Regions from separate parts of the Levilactobacillus sp. genome, predicted to be linked through region 1. Evidence: a T-box and tRNA genes for the amino acid it is inferred to sense, from the RefSeq annotation. Region 1 holds a T-box; the other regions hold tRNA genes.
What was found. The T-box of region 1 lies ahead of leuS (leucine--tRNA ligase). A T-box ahead of a tRNA ligase gene usually reads a tRNA of that ligase, here a tRNA-Leu.
Positions count from the first base shown of each region.

Region 2: it encodes a tRNA-Leu, which carries the amino acid that the T-box ahead of leuS (leucine--tRNA ligase) is inferred to sense. The anticodon was not compared.
Region 3: it encodes a tRNA-Leu, which carries the amino acid that the T-box ahead of leuS (leucine--tRNA ligase) is inferred to sense. The anticodon was not compared.

Region 1 covers NZ_JALCJA010000001.1:12,292-19,047, forward strand. Annotated here, with positions in the region: gene LKH74_RS00155 (hypothetical protein) at 1-497, opposite strand, end outside; gene LKH74_RS00160 (class I SAM-dependent methyltransferase) at 1,011-1,577, opposite strand; gene LKH74_RS00165 (phosphatase PAP2 family protein) at 1,578-2,213, opposite strand; T-box leader at 2,431-2,631, shown strand; gene leuS (leucine--tRNA ligase) at 2,695-5,124, shown strand; gene LKH74_RS00175 (flavodoxin family protein) at 5,865-6,632, opposite strand.
Region 2 covers NZ_JALCJA010000005.1:24,079-30,834, reverse strand. Annotated here, with positions in the region: gene LKH74_RS08970 (PTS system mannose/fructose/N-acetylgalactosamine-transporter subunit IIB) at 1-27, opposite strand, end outside; gene LKH74_RS08965 (PTS sugar transporter subunit IIA) at 24-443, opposite strand; gene LKH74_RS08960 (HAD family hydrolase) at 552-1,163, opposite strand; gene LKH74_RS08955 (MATE family efflux transporter) at 1,239-2,687, opposite strand; gene LKH74_RS08950 (hypothetical protein) at 3,045-3,593, shown strand; gene LKH74_RS08945 (hypothetical protein) at 3,732-4,109, shown strand; gene LKH74_RS08940 (hypothetical protein) at 4,252-4,485, opposite strand; tRNA gene LKH74_RS08935 (tRNA-Leu) at 4,667-4,751, opposite strand; gene thrB (homoserine kinase) at 4,831-5,712, opposite strand; gene LKH74_RS08925 (SprT family protein) at 5,725-6,207, opposite strand; gene LKH74_RS08920 (Tex family protein) at 6,200-6,756, opposite strand, start outside.
Region 3 covers NZ_JALCJA010000001.1:575,441-582,196, forward strand. Annotated here, with positions in the region: gene LKH74_RS02640 (C69 family dipeptidase) at 1-1,406, shown strand, start outside; gene LKH74_RS02645 (hypothetical protein) at 1,475-1,711, shown strand; gene LKH74_RS02650 (excinuclease ABC subunit UvrA) at 1,868-4,381, opposite strand; gene LKH74_RS02655 (VanZ family protein) at 4,548-5,060, shown strand; gene LKH74_RS02660 (heavy metal-binding domain-containing protein) at 5,063-5,356, shown strand; tRNA gene LKH74_RS02665 (tRNA-Leu) at 5,409-5,492, shown strand; gene LKH74_RS02670 (MAG6450 family protein) at 5,636-6,076, opposite strand; gene LKH74_RS02675 (Panacea domain-containing protein) at 6,080-6,529, opposite strand.

The DNA.
Region 1 (6,756 bases):
GCATATAGCATTGGAAAGGCAGCTACTGAGTTTTTGGAAAACGCCGTTGTACGTACATATGGATACTTAGCAGCCCCATTTTCTTTCAAAAAAGTCTTACTATAATGCCAATTACCCAACTTCTTGAAAACCTTTTTCTGATTCTTGATACTTAACGTTGTATTATCCACGTTAACTAAGTTTCCCTGACCATCACTATTACCTGTTACCACGGAACCCTTGGGCAAAATAACTTTTTTATGCCTAAACTCGTTTGTTAATACTAACTTAGACTTAATTTTATACGTTTGAAAAAGATTATAGTGATTCACACTATTGTTATTGGCGTTAGCACCATACGTATATTCAGAACTCAGATTTGACAAATTACTAATATCTATCTTACTAATTTCCTTATCCAATTTACTTTTAGCCGACGCGTTAGTTACGGCCATGCTCCCCGCCACGGCACCTATCAGCATTAGTAATGCAGTGCCTTTTCCATTGATTTTGAACAATCCAATTACCACCTAATATAATTCCTGTTATGCTATTATAACGCAGTCCGAAGCACATAAAAAACCACCCATTAATCGGCAGGGTGGTTTACTGTTATTCTCGCACTTCCTCGTGGCCTGTCACGGCTTCCATAACTTCCCTAGTTACCACAATTTGCCTGACATAGTCTTTTGTCTTTCCCCAACGCCATGCCGCTTCTTGGGAAGCCATAATATCAGGGTCATTTAGATCTGTACGTTTTCCCACTTTTGTCACTTCATAACATCTTTTACAATTAAGATTAAAAATGCAAGCATGAAAATGGCAATTGTAGCCACGTTAATCGTTTTTTTACTCATTTAAATCCCTCCACTTGTTATTTTATGCAATACCATAGTAATACGAAGACACAATAAGTAGGCGGGTCGCCCCGCCTGCTTTCTAGTGTCCCTGGCCCTTCCAGATTGAGTAGCCTAAGTTGATTGGCGATGTTACGAATCCTAACCAGTTAACCGCCTGTAGGGCCACTCTTTTTATCTGCGCTCAATCGCCAGCAAGAACGGTGGCGTGTGAATTTGATTGATAAAGCCGTAGCGCAGAACCTGGTAAGTTTTTTGCGGCAATTGCTGGCAAAAGTCGACCACGGCGTTGCGTTCGGTGGCGCCACCGGGGTGACCGGCGTAAACGACCAGGATGATACGCCCGCCGCGGGGTAGATGTGGCAATAGGGCCTTCACGGCGGCTAGGGTGGTTTCTGGGCGAGTGATGACGGATTTATCACCGCCGGGGAGGTAGCCGAGGTTGAAGATGGCTGCGGTCACCGGTTCGTCGGCCGCGAGGTATTCGGCCACGTGTTCATGGCCGGTGGCGTGTAACTCGACTGGTTGGCCGAGGCCGGTCAGTTGGAGCTGCTGTTTAGTTTCGGCCAACGCGGCCTGCTGGATGTCAAAGCCGATGACCCGGCCGGTCTTACCGACCAGGTTGGCGAGAAACAGCGTGTCATGGCCTTGGCCCACGGTCGCATCCACGACGGTGGCGCCTGGGCCGACGATTTCGGCTAAAAGCGTATGGCTATAGGTTAAGGCATTGGGTAAATTCATTTATAACACATCTCCATAACGAGTGAGGAACCATTGACTCAAAGTTAACAGGCAAAAGCCCAGTGACCAGCCGCCCAGCACGTCGGTGGGGTAGTGCACGCCCACGTAAATGCGGGACAGGCCGATGCAAACGATCCACAGGCTGAGGACCACGACCACCAACCGGCGCCGCCATGGCCGTTGTCGTAGCGACCAGCCCAGCAGCACAATCAGTGAGCCCCACAGCAACATGGCCGTGATGGAGTGGCCGCTGGGAAAACTGTAGGAACTGGCCGCAACTAGGCGGTTAACGGTCGGTCGGGGGCGTTGGACCAGGTGCTTGATCAGACTGTTACCAATGCCGGCCCAGACCAGCACGTTAAATGCCAAAAACAAGGCCCCGCGGTAGCGCCGCGCAATGACCAGGATGGCTACCAACAACAGCGTCACCCAAGTCACTGGCTTGGGGTCGCCGGAATGGGTAATCCCAATAATTGTTTGCGTGACGCCGGTCGGCAGCGGCTGACGTACCCAGCCAATAACGAGTCGGTCCAACGCATGGACCCAGCCTTGCTGAAAACTGACTCCCAGCAAGTCAATTAGAAAGAAAATTCCCGCGGCCCAGGTGAAACGCCACCGTGTTCGTGAAATGGTCATCAAATGGTGACCTCCTATATCATGATTTTAATAATTTCAGTATAGCACAGGGGGGATACCATAACGGCAAACGGGGAGAGATGTTAGGCTTACTTAGGAAATGCAGGGCTATCGGTGACCAGTTAACCGCCAGTGGGTCCACTCTTTTTTCCAAAAACCGGGGCCCGCCCCTTGCTTTTCACTAGGGGGTTTGCTAAGATGAAAACAATCTGATTAAACCAAGACATTGACGAGAAGTAGTAGTTTGACAAGGCATTCAGCAAGCGGATGGTCGCTGTGAATCCGTTGCCTGGTCAAACGAACTTGTCTCCGAGTCTTCTCCGCTGCAAAGTGGGCGTTTGGCGACGTTATCAGCCGGAATGAGCCTCGGTACAAGACCGGGGAAATGTAGGTGGTACCGCGCTGACACGCCCTACAGAAGCTGATTTTTGGGCTTCTGGGGGCTTTTTTTGTGGACACAATGAGAAAGGGAGCGAAGAATTTGGCATACGAACACCAAATTATTGAACGCAAGTGGCAACACTACTGGCGGGTCAACGAGACATTTAAGACCGCTGACAACCAGGCAAAACCGAAGTATTACGTGATGGATATGTTCCCATACCCATCCGGTCAAGGCTTACACGTGGGACATCCGGAAGGTTACACGGCCACGGATATTATGGCCCGCCTGAAGCGGATGCAAGGCTTTAACGTCTTGCATCCCATGGGCTGGGACGCCTTTGGTCTGCCTGCCGAACAGTACGCCTTGAAGACGGGGCACAATCCCAAGGACTTCACCGCGCACAACATCAAGAACTTCAAGCGCCAGATCCGCTCACTGGGCTTTTCTTATGACTGGAGCCGCGAGGTCAACACGACCGACGAATCCTTCTACAAGTGGACCCAATGGATCTTTGAACAAATGTACAAGAAGGGCCTGGCTTACGAAGACAAGATCATGGTCAACTGGGCGCCTGACTTCATGGGCGGGACCGTCGTGGCCAATGAAGAAGTCGTTGATGGCAAGACGGAACGGGGCGGCTACCCCGTCTACCGCGTACCCATGCGCCAATGGGTCTTAAAGATCACGGCGTACGCCGACCGGCTGCTCGATGACCTGGACGATTTAGACTGGCCCGATAGCATCAAGGAAATGCAACGCAACTGGATCGGTCGTTCTGAAGGGGCCAGCGTCTTCTTCCCAGTTGACGGCCAAGCAGACACCAAGGTCGAAGTCTACACGACGCGGCCAGACACGTTGTTTGGGGCGACCTACATGGTTTTGGCCCCTGAACACCCACTGGTCGATCAAATCACGACGCCCGACCATGTCGACGAAGTCAAGGCTTACCAAAAGGCCATCGACAGCAAGTCTGATTTGGAACGGACTGATTTGAACAAGGACAAGACCGGGGTCTTCACCGGCGCATACGGCATCAACCCACTGAGCGGCAAGAAGCTGCCTATCTGGATTGGTGACTACGTGCTGTCATCTTACGGGACCGGGGCCATTATGGCCGTGCCCGCTCACGATGACCGGGACAACGAATTTGCTCAGAAATTTAACCTGCCTATCGTTCAAGTCATCGCGGGTGACGACGACACGGACGTGCAAAAAGCAGCTTACACCGGCGACGGCGAACACATCAATTCCGACTTTTTGAATGGCATGAACAAAAAGGATGCCATTTCAGCGGCCATCGATTGGTTGGAAGCCCACCACGCCGGCCACAAGAAGGTCAACTTCCGCTTGCGGGACTGGATCTTCTCTCGGCAACGCTACTGGGGTGAACCCATTCCGGTTATCCATTGGGAAGATGGCGAAACGACGCTGGTTCCTGAAGATGAATTGCCATTGAAGCTGCCCGCAGCCAAGCAACTCGAACCTTCCGGGACCGGGGAAAGCCCACTGGCCAACCTGGATGACTGGGTCAACGTTGTGGACGAAAACGGCCGCAAGGGGAAACGGGAAACCAACACCATGCCGCAATGGGCAGGGAGTTCCTGGTACTTCTTGCGTTATGTTGATCCGCACAACGACCAGGCCATTGCTGATCCCGAGAAGCTGAAGTACTGGATGCCAGTCGACCTGTACATCGGTGGGGCGGAACACGCCGTCTTGCACTTGTTGTACGCGCGGTTCTGGCACAAGTTCCTGTACGACTTAGGTGTCGTCCCAACCAAGGAACCCTTCCAGAAGTTGGTCAACCAAGGGATGATCTTGGGCACCAATCACGAAAAGATGTCGAAGTCTAAGGGCAACGTCATCAACCCCGATGAAATCGTCGAAAAGTTCGGGGCCGATACCCTGCGCTTATACGAAATGTTCATGGGGCCGCTGGAAGCTTCCAAGCCGTGGAGCACGGAAGGAATCAATGGGTCCAAACGTTGGCTCGACCGCGTTTGGCGCCTGATGATCGATGACAACAACCACCTGCGTGACCGGGTCACGATGATCAACGATGGTCAGTTGGATAAGATCTACAACCAGACGGTCAAGACGGTCAGCGAGGACTTAGAAGCCATGCGGTTCAACGTGGCCATTTCTCAACTGATGGTCTTCGTCAACGAAGCTTACAAGGTCGACAGCCTGCCACTGATCTACATGGAAGGCTTCGTCAAGCTGATTTCGCCAATCGTGCCGCACATCGCGGAAGAACTCTGGTCCTTGATGGGTCACGACGACACGATTGCCTACGCCAAGTGGCCAACGTATGACGCCAAGCAATTGGTCGAAGACGTGGTCGAAATGGTCGTTCAAGTCAACGGCAAGGTTCGGGCGCACTTAAAGGTCGCCAAGGACGCTGCCAAGGATGACATCGAGGCGCAAGCATTGGCCGATGAGACGGTCAAGACCCATACGGATGGCAAGACGATTCGTAAGGTAATCGTCGTTCCTGGCAAACTGGTCAACATTGTTGCCAACTAAGCTGGTTTAAGTTAAAAGTGTCAGTCACTTTCCTAACGGGAAGGGGCTGGCACTTTTTGATTGGATGCGTTGATGGTTGGCGGCATAATGGGATTATCTGGCGGGGTGACTCACGTTGACGGTTCAAAAAAATCGTGCTGGCTACGTGAGGGTAGTCGGCACGATTTTATGACGACTTCTGTTAGACTGCTGAAGGTTGAAAGACGGTCTCGACGCCTCGCTTTGCGCCAAAGGTCGCGTCTCAAAGTGGCCTCATGGCCGAAACGTGCGCCACCAGGCAACTGGTTCCGCTTAACACTGCTAGGCAGTTAAGCGCCTGTGGACACACGCTTTTTAAGCGGTTGAACCCATATTTGGCGAACTCTTGGCTACGGTAGTGCGTGTTAGTAACTGTCGTCTTAGCCCCAGGTAGTAGTCACATTGACGACTCGTCTATCATTAACACAGTGTTACTGATAGGCTTCAACCTTGCCGGAGGCAGCCAGGGTGGAGCCAGCTGTGTCGGCGGTGTTGGCTGAGGTTTTTTCTCAGCCTACAGCGCGGGACGACTTGAGAGACTGGCCGGTTTTGCCAGGCTTTCAAGCGAGGTGGAAGACCGCTCCTCAGGCTGGAGCCGTTCCCCATAGCAGGTGGAACCCTGGCTGACGCAGGCGCCTGGTTTCACTAATTTTAGGTGTCAAAATGCCATCATTACGCAACCAACACGTTAATTTTAGGTTCAACCTTCAACTAAATTGCCATTAGCGGCGCCGGTGCCGGACGAACGTGAAGAAGTGCAGGATGCTGGCCAACAAGACGTAGAAAATCACCACAAACGTGGCGTACGTCAGCCAGAATTTACCAGCCGCAAAGACGCCGAACCACCAGGCTTGCAGGCCCATGGTGATCAAGGCCATGACCGCAATCATGAAGAAGAGCAATATGTAACGTTTCAAGGTATTATCATCCTTTCGTGGTCGGTCGGCAATTTTGTGCCCCCAGCGCTGACATTCGGCCAGCTTTTCGGGCCGCGGTGTGTGGTCGCCGCCCCAGGTGCCCGTGCCGACAAATTCGCCGACCTTGATCAGACCGGCCCCAGTGAGGATCCGGTCGATGGTGACGAAGGTCTGGTCGGTGATGCCAGTGAAGAAGTTTTCGGTCGAGCTGATGAAACAAGTGGTCATGCTCAGGTAGTGCTTGTCCTTGTACTTGCCAGGTAGCGTGTCGGCCACTGAATTCATCCGGACTAACCGGAAACGCATGCAGTCGAAGAATTGTTTCATGACACCGGCCATGCCGCCCCAGTAAGTCGGCACGCAGATGATCCAAAAGTCACTGGCGGCCATCTTGGCCTCAATTTCATCTAACGCCGGGCAGGGCTGTTCCTTGGTATCGGGATAAATATCGTAGTCCCGCAAAAAGACCGTATCGACCTCGGCGGTGTCTGGCAACGCCGCAATCACGGCATCCAGATAGCCGGCCGTGATGCCGTGGCGCTCATGACTCCCCAACAATGCCAAATAACGCAAACGAATCGCCTCGCTTATCTCAGTTTGGGACGGCCAGCGCAAAATACGCAAGCTGTAAACCGCCCATCACCCCAATTGGTTGATACCTCAAGTATAACGCAAACTGTTGGTGAAAAACGCTGAC
Region 2 (6,756 bases), on a different contig from region 1:
CCGGGCCAATTTAATTGTCATCGTCATAGTAAGTCATCATCTCCCGTATCCGTGTGCAAATCCAGGTGCCGAATCCCGCCCTGAGCGGCGCGTTCCAAGTGAGGAATCACGTCGGTCAAGGCTTGGTTTTGAATCGACAAGGCCTCGATCAGCATCGGCAGATTCAGCCCCGCCACTAGGCCGTACCGGTCGGGGTGTTGGGCCACGACCCGGCTGGCGGCGTTAAATGGTGAACCGCCCCACAGGTCGACTAAAAACAACAACTCGTCGACGGGTTGCATGTCGTCGATGGCCGCTTGGTAATGGTTCGCCAGGTCCTCGACACTTTCATCGGCTGCTAAGGTCACAGCCATCACTTTGGCTGTTTTACCGAAAATCATTTCGGCGCTCTGTAAGATTCCACGGGCAAAATCACCGTGGCTCGTGACGATTATGGCGAGCATTCTGCCACCCCTTCATCAATTCCGCTAATTTTAAAACTCTAAATTGCGTCTGCATTTAATATAGCATAAAAAACCGTTTCCAGCTAGCTCCCCGTAAAAGCCAACCGCCTACAATAAGTCCAGCATGGCGGCGGGCGTGATGAAGCTGACGTCCGGCTTGAAATCCGTCGGCGTCCGGCCATTCCAGGCTGCGAAACCAAAGGTCACGTGCGCCGCAGCGGAAGCGTCCGCATCGTAGACCGTATCCCCCACGTAAACCGTGTTTTCGGGGGTCGCGCCCAAACGTTGCATCGCCAGTAAGATGCCATCTGGTGCAGGCTTGCCGTGGGCAATGTCTTCGGCCACGACGGCTTGACTAAAGTAACTGTCGAGCCCCGCACTGACCACGTCCCGATCGTATTCGTAGCGTTGCTTAGACGTCATGATGGCTAAGCCGGCGCCGGCTGCCCGTAAGTCGGCCAGGGCCTGCTTGACCCCAGCATAGACCGCCACGGTACCGCGATAGTCCTGCGTCCGTGGCCCCCATTCGGCCAAGATGTCATCCACGTCGGCCAACTTCAAGCGAATCAAGGCATCACGACTGGGAATCCCAAACGTTTTCGCCAATTCGGCGTATTCCCGGTCAATGCCGCGGTCATGCAAGACCGCTTGGAGGGACTTCATGTACATGGCTTCGGTGTCTAAGAGGGTCCCATCAATATCAAAAATAAAGTTTTTCATTTAAGCTGGTCTCCTTAGTTTTTTAACAATTTCCAAGAAAAAAGGTGCGGCCATCGCTGACCACACCCTAGTTTATCATGCTTTTGTAGCGGACTCTAATTTTGGAGACGCTGAAACCGATTTAATCGTCGCCATTTCTTCGGGAACTGACGCCAGTGCTTCGGGATCTTCACCAGCGGCCACTTCTTCGGCACGCTGTAAGTTCCGTAATTGCTTGACGGCCCGAATCCAGGATGGCACCAGGATGGCACAGGAGCCCAACCAGGCCAACGGTTCGGCTGAAACGGCTCCGGCATAACCCAAGGCTTCGACCATGAACAAGGCCGCAAAGACCCGCATGGTCAACTCACCGACCCCTGCCAAGGTCGGCAATACCCGTCGGCCCAGGCCTTGAAGCGTGTTCCGAATGATAAACAGGACACTTAACAAAAGGTAGGTGCTGCCGATGATGTTGAAGTAGGTCTGCGACAACTGAATGACGTGCTCGTCGGCGGTCCCAATGATCAGCGTGACGATAGGCTTACCGAAGAGGATCACCAAGCCACCGGCAAAGACGGCAAAGCTTCCGGACAACCACAGCGTCTTCTTAACGCCTTCCATGATCCGGCCGTACTTGCCAGCCCCAAAGTTTTGGGCCGCAAACGTCGCCATGGTCACCCCAAATGAAGACATCGGCAGTGAACACAGTTGATCGACCTTGGAGGCCGCCGTCGAAGCGGCCACCGAATCCGTGCCCAGGGAGTTCAAAGCGGCCTGCATGACCATCGTCCCAATCGCGATGATGGACAGTTGAAAGCCCATTGGCATCCCCGTGGAGAAATGTTGCCACAACTCGTCAAAGCCAAATTTGAAGTCTTCGCGGGAGATGTGCAGCAAGGGAATGGAGCGGGCAATGTAGCCCACGCACAGCAAGGAAGCCACGACTTGAGAAATCACGGTTGCCCAACCGGCACCAGCCACGCCCATGTGGAAGACTAAAATGAATAATAATTCTAAAATTACGTTCACGACGGTCCCAATCACCAGGAAAATCAGTGGCGTCCGGGAATCCCCGAGTGCCCGAATGATGTTGGACAACAGGTTAAAGGCCATGGACGCAAAGATCCCAGCAAAGATGGTACTGATGAAGATCCGCGCATTGGCAAAGATCGACGCCGGTGTTTGCATCAATTTCAAGATTGGGTCGACGAAGGTCAAGGATAAGACCGTCAACACAATCGTCATTAAAATAGAAATGATGATGCTCGCGGCAAAGGACCGCCGCACGCCCTTGTAGTCTCGCGCCCCGAATCGGGTAGCAGTAATGATGGCCAGCCCGGCCGTCAAGCCTTGGGCGAAGCCAATAATTAAGAAATTAATGGAACCGGTCGCACCAACGGCCGCCAGCGCCTTCACGCCAAGGGTTTGCCCCACGACCACGGTATCAGAGACGTTATATAATTGCTGGAACAAGTTGCCAATCAATAATGGAATCGTGAAAAAGAAAATAAGTTTGAGGGAATTACCCTTGGTTAAGTCGCTCATGCGCCGACCTCCTTCAGAATTTTTGGTCAATCAAAATGACACAAGACAACTACTATAACGCGTTGACGCGCGCTTGTCACCAAATTTGTTTGGCAATTTAACAAGTTGTCAATTTAATTTCCAATCTTACGCTTCTCTTAAGGTTTTTTGAAGCCCCATTTTCGATGAAAACGATTGCGTGGCGAAAATGTTATCTGTTTGTCATGTTTGGGAGGCAATGGATGTGGGAACCGGCCTTCATCATCCCCCGTCAGCTCACGATTCTGCCCTGCAGGGGATGTACAAGTCCCCACCCTTTGCGGTATTCTAGTAGTCAGGGGAAATTATGAAGACACGTTTACATTCGGAGGAGTTAACTTGAAAAAGACTTGTATCACGACACTCATTGCTATTTCACTGGCGTTAACCACGCTGAGCGCTTGCGGTCATCACAAAAACACGGCATCTTCAGCCAGCTCGAAAGCGACTAGCAGTCTGGTTGCCAAGAAGCGCAAAAACTCATCGCAGAAACCGGCCCAGCATCACCAACACCAAGCCGCCCAATCCCATTCAGCGACTAAAGCTCAGTCGGCGGCGACGAAGACTTCCTCGACGGATCACCGAACCGCGCGTACGGTGACGCCAGCAGCACCCAAGCAGACGCCGCGGCACCGACACACGACTGCCGCTTCGCACAGCAACACTTACACGCAGTCGTCGCGGGCCCCACAGTCCAGCAGCCACGCGCAGTCATCCGTGAACACGGATCCCGATACGTTGACCGGGTTCATCAATAAGTATGGGATGTCACCCGTCGCCTACAAGATTGACCACGGCATGTCGGAAAAGGCGGCCCTCGCATCCACTCCCAATTCCATGAAATCATCTGGCGAAATCCAACGGCAGCACGAATTGGGCATCAAATAAGCCGACTGTGACCCCAACAATCAGTAGCAGCCAATAATCAGCCTAAGAAGACATGCCTCAGTTGACAGTCATCGCCACCATGCGCTGACCAAATACTGAAGTCATTAAAAGCTGTTTATTCATTAGGGGGTTGTTGTTGTGAAAACAACAAAATTAGTTTCTGGTATCATCATGATTGTCTTGGCCGTCTTCATCTTCTTTCAATCAATGGCGGTCGGCGTCGGGGACGCACTTGCAGGTGGCAAACACGTGTCAGGAACCGCTGGCATGTTTGTCGCCATCCTATACTTAGCTTCCGGTATTGTTTACTTAGCAACTCGGAAAGCGGAGAAAATGGGCGGTGATATCGCCACACTCGTGATGATGCTCATTGCTTGGCTGATTGGGTTATCCGACGTTGGCTTCTACTCGGACCTGATGATCTGGGCATGGCTGGCGTTAATTATCGGTGTCGGTTTCTTCGGCTGGCACCTCAGCGCCAATCACAAAGCCAAGCACGTTGAGCACCAGGCTTAGTTCACCCACAGAGTCCATGAAAAAATGGTGTTGATGGCAGAATCCATCGACACCATTTTTGTATCAATTACCATTCGAATAAATTCGGTGGCTTGTCGCTTACGTGTCTGGCGACACAACCGTCTAACGTTATAAGTGACTCCTAAAAGAAAGGAATGACTTCATAATCGGGGAAAGTATCAAATTTTGCCATGTCGTAAAGTTTTTTATTCAAATGTCCACGATAATTTTTCGGGTAGTCATCAATAATGTCGTCTAAAAATTTCAAGCCATGATGTAACCGGCTATACAGTACTTGGCCTTTTTTTCCATCCTCAGCCTGGTACAGATAATTTACAACATCCCCATCGTCAGATTGCAGCCAAAGTCTAATCATGAAGTCGTCCCTCCTGTCTCAATTCTTCGCCGTAATTATACAACTTATTAATTTTATTATGTGCTTTTTCATACAGCGAATTTCTTCTACTAGAATATCCGTTTCCAGTAATCAATTAAAATCTTCCAATTAAACAAAAAAGCCTCAACCAAAATGGTCAAGACTTTCTGTAAACCTCTGATGCGGCCAAGAAGATTCGAACTTCCACCCGGATTACCCGGACAAGATCCTTAATCTTGCGCGTCTGCCAATTCCGCCATGGCCGCATTAACTCACAAGAAATAGTATACCAAATGATTTCGCACCTGACAATATTTTTTGCAAGTTAATTCAAAAAAGTTTTCTTTATGCATCGGTGAGGACGGTCGCGCCGTCCGGATCGAGGTCGATGATGCGCAGACTGCCGGCCAAGTCGCGCTTTTCCAACTTGGCTCGCAATAAGGTCAACTGCGCCGCCGTGCCAAAGGTGACCACGGTTGGACCGGCCCCACTCAGATACGTACCGACGATGCCCAGTTCGTGGGCCGCATCGCGAATTTGATTCAATTCAGGGACCAGCTGGGAACGGGCTTGCTCGTGGAATTCGTCCCGTTCGATCATCTGGGAGGCCAACTCCCAATCTTTGGTCAACAGCGCGGCCACCAACACGTTGGCCACGCTGCTGGCGTGGACCGCCGTTGCCAGTGGCAAATCCTTCGGCAAGGCCTCACGACTCTTACGGGCCAGTAACTTTTGCCCGGGGATGAAGACCAAGACCCGCAGATCTGGCAGCGGCAACTTGATGGCCTTGGCCGTGTCGCCATCGGTGGTAGCAACGGCGGCCTGCCCCATCAAGGCGGGGGCCACGTTGTCCACAGCGCCGCCTAACTTGACCGCCCAGTTCAGCTGCTCGGGGATGGTCATGTCCATGTTGCCCAATTCGTTGGCAATCTTGATGCCGGCAATGATGGCGCTGGTCGAACTCCCCAGGCCGCGAGATACCGGAATATCCGACATGACCGTCAGCTGGTGCGCTGGCAACTCAGGGTTGACCTGCAGGGCCGTTTGGACCATCAGGTTGTGCTCATCGCGAGGAATCTCCGTCCCCAGCGCGTGGTTGACCCGCCACTGTTCCGTTTTTTCCTCAATGATGACCGTTAAGTACAAGTGTAATGCCGCCCCAATCGAATCAATGCCGGGGCCTAAGTTCGCCGCCGTGGCGGGAACCCGAATAATTGTTTTACCCATTCTATCACCCTCCTAAGCTTGCGGCCGCGTCACGGCGACCACCGTTTTTTGCCATTGTAAATGCCCGTGACACCGACCGCAGACCATCTTGGTGACGTCGATGCGTCGTGCCCGGTAGTATTTCTGCTGGCAGCGCGTGCAAACGTACAACTGCCATTGCCGCGGCCGTGGTCGCGCGTTCGGTGGCGCCGGGGCAAAGCGTAAGCCGCCCACCTGCCGCAACAGCTGCTTAAAGGCCGCCGTGCGGTGCTGGCCCGATTGTCCGGCCAGATTCAAATGATAGTGGCACAGTTCATGCTTGATGACGCCCACCAACACGCCGCGGTCGTGTTCCGTAATCATTTTCGGATTGATCTCCAAGTTGTGATCGCCCAACCGGTAACGGCCACCCGTCGTTCGCAAGCGGGCATTGAACATCGCGTGGTGGCGGAACGGTTTGCCAAAACTCTCCAGGGAAATGCGCTCGACCAGCCGCTGTAATTCTTGATTAGTCATGTTGTTCAGCTCGCATCGTTAATTGGATTCGGTGACGATTCTCGTCGACGCTTAAGACCCAGACCGTGACGACGTCGCCAATCGTAACGACCGTGCTGGGGTCACTGACGTAGTGGTCGGCCAGTTGCGAAATGTGGACCAGGCCGTCTTGCTTCACGCCGATGTCCACGAAGGCGCCAAAATCAACCACGTTGCGGACGGTCCCTTGCAGCTCCATCCCCGGCTTCAAATCAGCCATGGTCAACACGTCTTGGCGCAACAACGGTGCCGGCATGCTGTCACGCAAATCACGCCCCGGCTTGCTCAGCCCGGCAATGATGTCGCTTAACGTTGCCACGCCCACACCCAGCTGGTCGGCCCACTTGGCCTGATTCAACTGCGCCAACTGTTGCTGAAGCTTGGGCGTCCCAATCTGCCCATCCGGCGCCAGTTGCGTCAACAACTGATGGGCCGCCGCATAACTTTCTGGATGAATATCCGTGTTGTCCAGCGGCTCGCGCCCACCAATGATCCGCAGGAAGCCCACGGCCTGTTGGTAGGCCTTGGGTC
Region 3 (6,756 bases), 560 kb from region 1:
CCCGTCAAACTCATGCGGCGTGCACGTCATTTTTGGCCGGCAAACTGGCCACCATCGATGGCAGCACGCTGATTGCCCGCAACGAAGATAATTTTGTGGCGATTTGGCCCAAACGCGCGCAGATTCACGCAGCTAACGAACCGCGGGACCTCAATTTTATTTCCAAGGGCAACCATTTTACCACGACACTTCCCAAAAAAGCCTACCATTACACGGCAATGCCCGATACCGATCCTAGTGAAGGTTTCTACGAGGAGAGCGGTATCAATGAGAAAAACGTGGCAATGAGTGCTACCGAAAGTGCCTATACCAATTCTCGAGTGCTGGGTGTGGACCCCTTAGTCGCAGACGGCATTGCCGAAGACGCCATGGTGACCGTGGTCTTGCCCTACGTGGACTCCGCTCAGGCCGGCGTTCAACGCCTCGGCAAACTGGTCACGACCAACGGCGCGGCCGAAACCAACGGGGTGCTGTTCAGTGACAGCGAAGAGGTTTGGTACATGGAAATCGTGAGTGGTCATCACTGGGTCGCCCAACGCATCCCGGACGATGCTTACGCCGTAGTCGCCAACCAATTGGCCATCGAAGACATTGATTTCGACGACCCGCACAACTTCATGTCCTCACAAGGTATCCGTCACTTCGTCCAGGTCAACCGCTTGAACCCGGACGGCAATCGGTTCAACTCTCGCCATATCTTTGGGACTCAGACCAGTGACGACGCCCACTACAATACGCCACGCGTGTGGTACGGCCACAAGTTGTTTACGCCCAGTGCCTTTGAGAACCCGACCAGCCAGGACCTCCCCTTCATCCGGCACGCCGAACAAAAAATCAGCGTGGCAGCCGTTCAGGAATTCTTAGGCTCCCACTATCAAGAAACACCCTACGACCCACTCGGCAGCGGGACAGCAACGGAAAAACACCAATTCAGAGCGGTCGGCCTGTCGCGAACGCAAAACTCTCACGTCTTGCAAATTCGCCGCAACGTCCAGCCGGTCCTCGCCGGTGTCATTTGGCAATGCCTGGGCAATCCCGCGTTTAGCCCGTATTTGCCTTTCTACGCGCAAGGCGACCAGGTTGGCGCCGCTTACAGTGCCGATAACCAAGACTACACCCAAAAGAACCCTTACTGGGCCAACAAACTGCTCGACGTCTTAAGCGAAGCCCACTATCACCAAAACCGCAAGCTCCTAGACAGCTTCCTCAAGCAAACGCAAATCGCCGGCTACCACCGCCTACAGGTCGGCGACCAACAGGCGACCACCTCGGCCACGGGATTAGGCGCGTTCAACGCAACCACGGCTGCCACGATGGCCACATTGATGCAAGAACAGATTGGCAAATTAGTTGCAGCCAACGCCGAGCAATCCGCATTGACCTTCACCATGGATGCCGGGTTGTAATTTGGTATCGTTTTCAAGGCAAATGCGCTATAATGAAATTAGCAGCTAGCAGCGAAAGGAATGATTAGATGGATGAAGTAGTCCTTTTCAACCCAGGAGATTCAATTGGTAACTTTCATGATTATCATGAAGCTGTGCAGCAAGCTCAGATTTACCGGGAACGTCACGATGAATCCGGCCACGTCCTGGTCGTTAAGAGCGAACACGGGGAACCATCATTCGATATCTTTTTAGCGGAGCAACAGCTAACGGATAAGGCGGAACCCTCGACCAAACAACGCTACACCGTTTCTAAGAAAATGTAATCCAAATAAAGCGCACCGCCGAGTAATTGGCGATGCGCTTTTTAGTTCGTCTAGCTAACAGTTAGTCTGTTTGACCCGACCATTGATTGGCCTGTGGCTGGCGTCATGGTTTCACCAAATTGATTGGCATAACGACTATTTGACCATCAACGCTGACTAAGCCCGTTGTCCGAACAAGGCCAACTGGTCCTTGAGGTACTTGCCCGTGACGCTCCCGGGTGTTTCACTCACAGCTGCCGGCGTCCCCGTGGCAACCAATTGGCCCCCGTTGATTCCGCCGCCGGGACCCATGTCGATCACGTAATCGGCATTGGCAATCAGGTCCAAATCGTGTTCAATCGCGATAACTGTGGCCCCCTGCTGTAGTAGCTGGTCAAAGACCTTGACCAGCTGTTGAATATCCAGCGGATGCAGGCCCACCGTGGGTTCATCAAAAATAAACAGCGTACCGTTTTGGCGTTTGCCGATCCGAGAGACCAGCTTGAGCCGTTGGGCCTCACCACCGGACAAGGCCGGCGTGCTCTCCCCTAACAAGAGGTAGCCCAGCCCCATGTCATGCAGGGTCTGCAAGGTCTGTTCAATACCGGCTTCCTCGGCAAAGACGGGCAAAGCCTCATCCACGGACAAGGCCAAAACGTCGGCAATGCTGTAGTCATGCCACTTCACGGCCAACGTTTCTTGATTGTAGCGCTGACCGTGACATTGCGGGCAGACTTCCGTGATGTCCGGCAGGTACTGCACATCTAGTGAAATTTGTCCGGTCCCGCCACACATTGGGCATGCGCCCGCCTTAACGTTGTAAGAGAAGCGACTATTGGTATAGCCGTGTGCTTTAGCCGCTGGGGTGGCCGCAAAGAGTTTACGCAGCCGGTTCAAAATATCCGTATAGGTGGCGACTGTGGAGCGCACGTTTTTGCCGACCGGTACCGAATCGACCTTCACCACGTGGCGAATGCCGGCCCGGTCCAAATGGGTCACGTGCCGCGGCAAGGTCCGGTGATCCACGTCGGCCTCGATAGCCGGAATCAGGCTGTCCAAGACCAGCGTCGTCTTGCCGGCCCCGCTCATCCCCGTGACCGTCGTCAGCCGATTCTTGGGAAATTTCACGGCGACGTCAGCAATGTTAAACCGGTGTTGCACCTCGATGGCCAGCTGGCCCTTTTGCCAGAGCGCGTCGGCCGCCAGTTGTGGCCGTTCACGCAAGGTCGCCGTCCCGTTGAGAAATGGTGCGATCAACGAATGCGCACTATGGGCCACCTGGTCGACGGTACCTTCATCCACCACGGTACCGCCGTTCTTCCCGGCACCCGGGCCAATTTCGATCACGTAGTCGGCCGCGCCAATGATACGGGTATCGTGATCGACCACGACCACAGAATTGCCCTGGGCGACCAGTCCGCGAAAGGCCTTGATCAACCCGGTCACGTTGGCCGGATGCAGTCCCACTGAAGGCTCATCCAAGACGTAGAGCACGCCCGTCGTGGCACTGCGCAGGGTCCGCCCCAACTGGATTCGTTGGAGTTCCCCGGTCGACAGCGTATCCCCCGGCCGGCTCAACGTCAGGTAATCCAGCCCCAAGTCGACCATTGGCTGAAGGCTCAGCCGCAATTCAGCAACCAAGTCACTACCGAGTTTGTGCATCCGTTCGGGAAGCCAGTCGACAATGGTCGTCGCAAATTCGCGCAACTGATTGATGGGTAAATCGGCGACCTCGGCAATATTTTTCCCGTTTAGCTGTTGCCGCAGTAATTTCGGATTCAACCGCGTGCCGTGACAATCCGGGCAGGTATCAAAGGTGTAAAACTTGTTGAGCTTGGCAATCGTCCGTTCGTTCTTACTGGTGGCCATGCTGTCCTCGACCGCGGCGAAGGCGTTTTCGTAGACCGCCTTGTCCATGTGAAAGATTTTACCCTTGCTGCTGGGAATATCGATGGCCACGTACTGTTTCTTACCGTGGAGCACGCGTTGCTTGTCGGCTTCGCTCAGATCCTTGTATGGCACGTCGATGGGGATGCCAATGGCGTTGGCCACGATGGGCATGAAATTCCGCCCTGGCAGATGCCAGGACGCCACCGCGCCTTCTTCTAACGTCTGGTCTTCATTCTTAATGATCAAAGACGCATCCAACTGACGGACCTGCCCCAAGCCGCCACAGGTCGGGCACGCTCCGGCTGAATTAAAGGCAAAGTCTTCCGCGCTGGGCGCCATGAAGGTCACCCCACAGGTCGGACAGGTCACGTAGCCGTCATTTTCCGCGACGTCCAGGGTTGGCGGCACCCGATGGCCGTTGGGACAGACCGACGAGCCCAACCGTGAAAAGACCAGCCGCAAGATGTTAAAGCTCTCTGACATGGTCCCGACCGTGGAGCGGACACCGGGCACCTGTGGCCGTTGACGTAAGGCCAGAGCCGATGGCAAATACTCGACGGAATCGACAGCCGCCTTGCCCATCTGGTTGATGCGCCGCCGCGTGAAGGTCGATAACGCGTTCAGATAGCGCCGTGCCCCCTCCGCATACAGCACGCCCATTGCTAGCGATGACTTGCCCGAACCACTGCGGCCCGTGATGGCGACGAACTTATTTAGCGGAATGTCCACGTCGAGGTCCTTGAGATTATTGACCTTAGCGCCACGCACCTTGATCTTGGTTGGTAAATTAGTTGGTTCCATACCGTTTCCCCTTTCTCAAATGAGTGCTGAGTCAATTTTCCCGCTAAACTCTGGAGAACTCAAGCCAGGCGAATTTAAAATCGCCAGTTGCGTAAAAAAATATGGTCCGGACCATTGTCCGCCACCGACGGACCCGGTATACTGGACTTATTGAGGAGGTGCGGCCATGATTCGTTGGATTCCCGCCGTACTGGTCAGTCTGATTTGGCTGGGACTGAGTCTGCGTGCCGCGCGTGCACGGCAGTATTGGCGACTGCTGTGGTGGCTGGGCTGTTGGGGCCTTAGCCTCTTGACTTGGACGCCAATCGCCTTTTCTTTTGGCAGTGATAGCGTCAGTGTCATCACCACCCACTGGATTGCCGGGGGCATCTGGGTCCTGCAACCCCTAGGCCGCGGCAGTGTTGACGCGTCATTTTGGTGCAACATCTTGATGACCGTGCCCCAGGGGTGGTTACTGCGGTTAAATTGGCCCCGTCTGCGGTGGCCCCATTGGCTGCTGGCGGGACTTGCCACGGGGTTGAGTCTGGAAGCCGGGCAAGCCCTAGGCAACTGGCTCGTGAGCTTAGGACGCTGGGTCGACATCAATGACGTCATCACCAACTGTACCGGCATCGTAATTGGCGCAGCCCTGGCCACTTTAGGGCAACACTATTGGTCCAAAAAATTTGAGGGGGATTAGACATGTTTATGACAACTGGTGGGTTGAATCGCACCCACGCCATCCAAGGCATCTTAACCGCAACGGCGAGCACCATGTTGCGGTCAGAAAAGCCGGATGAATTTTCACTGTTCGACGGATTATTTGATGAGGTCAAACAGGATTTGATGAAGCAGGCTCAAGAGACCGATGCCGATGGTTTGATCGAGGTTCGTTTCAATACCGAGGTCGTTCGGATGAACGTGGCACCGAAATTTTTAGTCGTTCATGGCTATGGTACCGCGGTTAAATTCCCAAATTCAAAAAAAGTTGAATAAAGGGGTTCCCTTTTCCAAGACTTTAGTGTAATATATTACTTGTTGTTGAGTTGCCCCGATGGCGGAACTGGCAGACGCGCAGCGTTCAGGTCGCTGTTTGAGAGATCAAGTACAGGTTCGAATCCTGCTCGGGGCATCATGAATAACTTGGAAAAGCACTTCGCAATTGCGAGGTGCTTTTTTGTTATGCTATTTTTCATCGACCTAAGCCAGTGTCTCCCCACCTCAGTCGATAACGCTGCTATTGAGCTATTCACAAGTTTCCAAGCGCTGCTTTTTCTAAAAATTATATCTGTGATGCGGATCGATTCGACAAACGCAAAAGTACCCTAATTCATCATAGTACCCGTGAATTCTGAAATCTCTTTTACCATTATCAAAATGTACGGTCAATCGATCTTCATCGTGAATCTTTTCTTTGTTTTTAGCGCCATGCGGACCGTCCTTACGCAAATACAAGGCCTCGACTTGAGAAATTGTCAGGTTCTTGCCAACCGTTTTCTTCAAAAAGATACTAAATTCTCTAATGTCACCGACCTTCATTTTTTCAAAGGTGTACGGTGCCTGAAGGAGTTCTGGTAACGCGAGTTTAAAACGCAGACTAGTTCGATCATCCGGCGCTAATAGTCTCGGAACTTTCCCCAAAGGACTGGTTGTCTGTTCCGTTAACTGGCGGATTCGATTTTTCTTACTCGAAGTATGATGGGTCAATTTCGCCAAGATTCAGTCCCCCGCATAAATGCTCAAATAAAATTTCGCCATCGTTTCTGCAGAGATTTTGTTATGGCTAGACTCAGTTGTCCGGAGACCGCGGCGTGCTTCTCGCCAAGGATCCTCATGATGGGTTAACGCCTCAAGCTCATCACCACTCTTATCGCCATACGTTTCCCAAACCGACCCTAACAAATCAGCGACCTGATGTTCATTGGTGATTTCCTTTCCTGGAACAACTGGCGTATCAATGGGCGTCCAGCCAAACGACCGGTACTCGCGATAAAGTTCGGGTGAGACGGGGCCGTGGACCCACGCTTCAAACGCAGTATCATTGACAATAGGTTGCTTTAACAGTGCCCAGCCCCAAGCAACGGCATAATAACAAAGTTTTTGTAACTTCTTATCACTCATCGGCTCCTGGTTGATGAACCAAGCAGCAATATCATTAATTGAGTACATCTGAATTTCCCTTCTCTCTTAAACCCACTTCTCAGGCACGCATCGCTATCTTAGCGAAGTTCCTGACACAGGGCAACTTTTTACACCCGACATCTTAAATCAAGTATAGCATAATCTAGATGCCGTCTAGGGGAACATACGTTTTAGAAAAAGTTAAATTCTCTGCGCAAGCACGTCATGTATCATCCCCCGCATGACCAAAACAAAACCACCGAACGACATCTCTG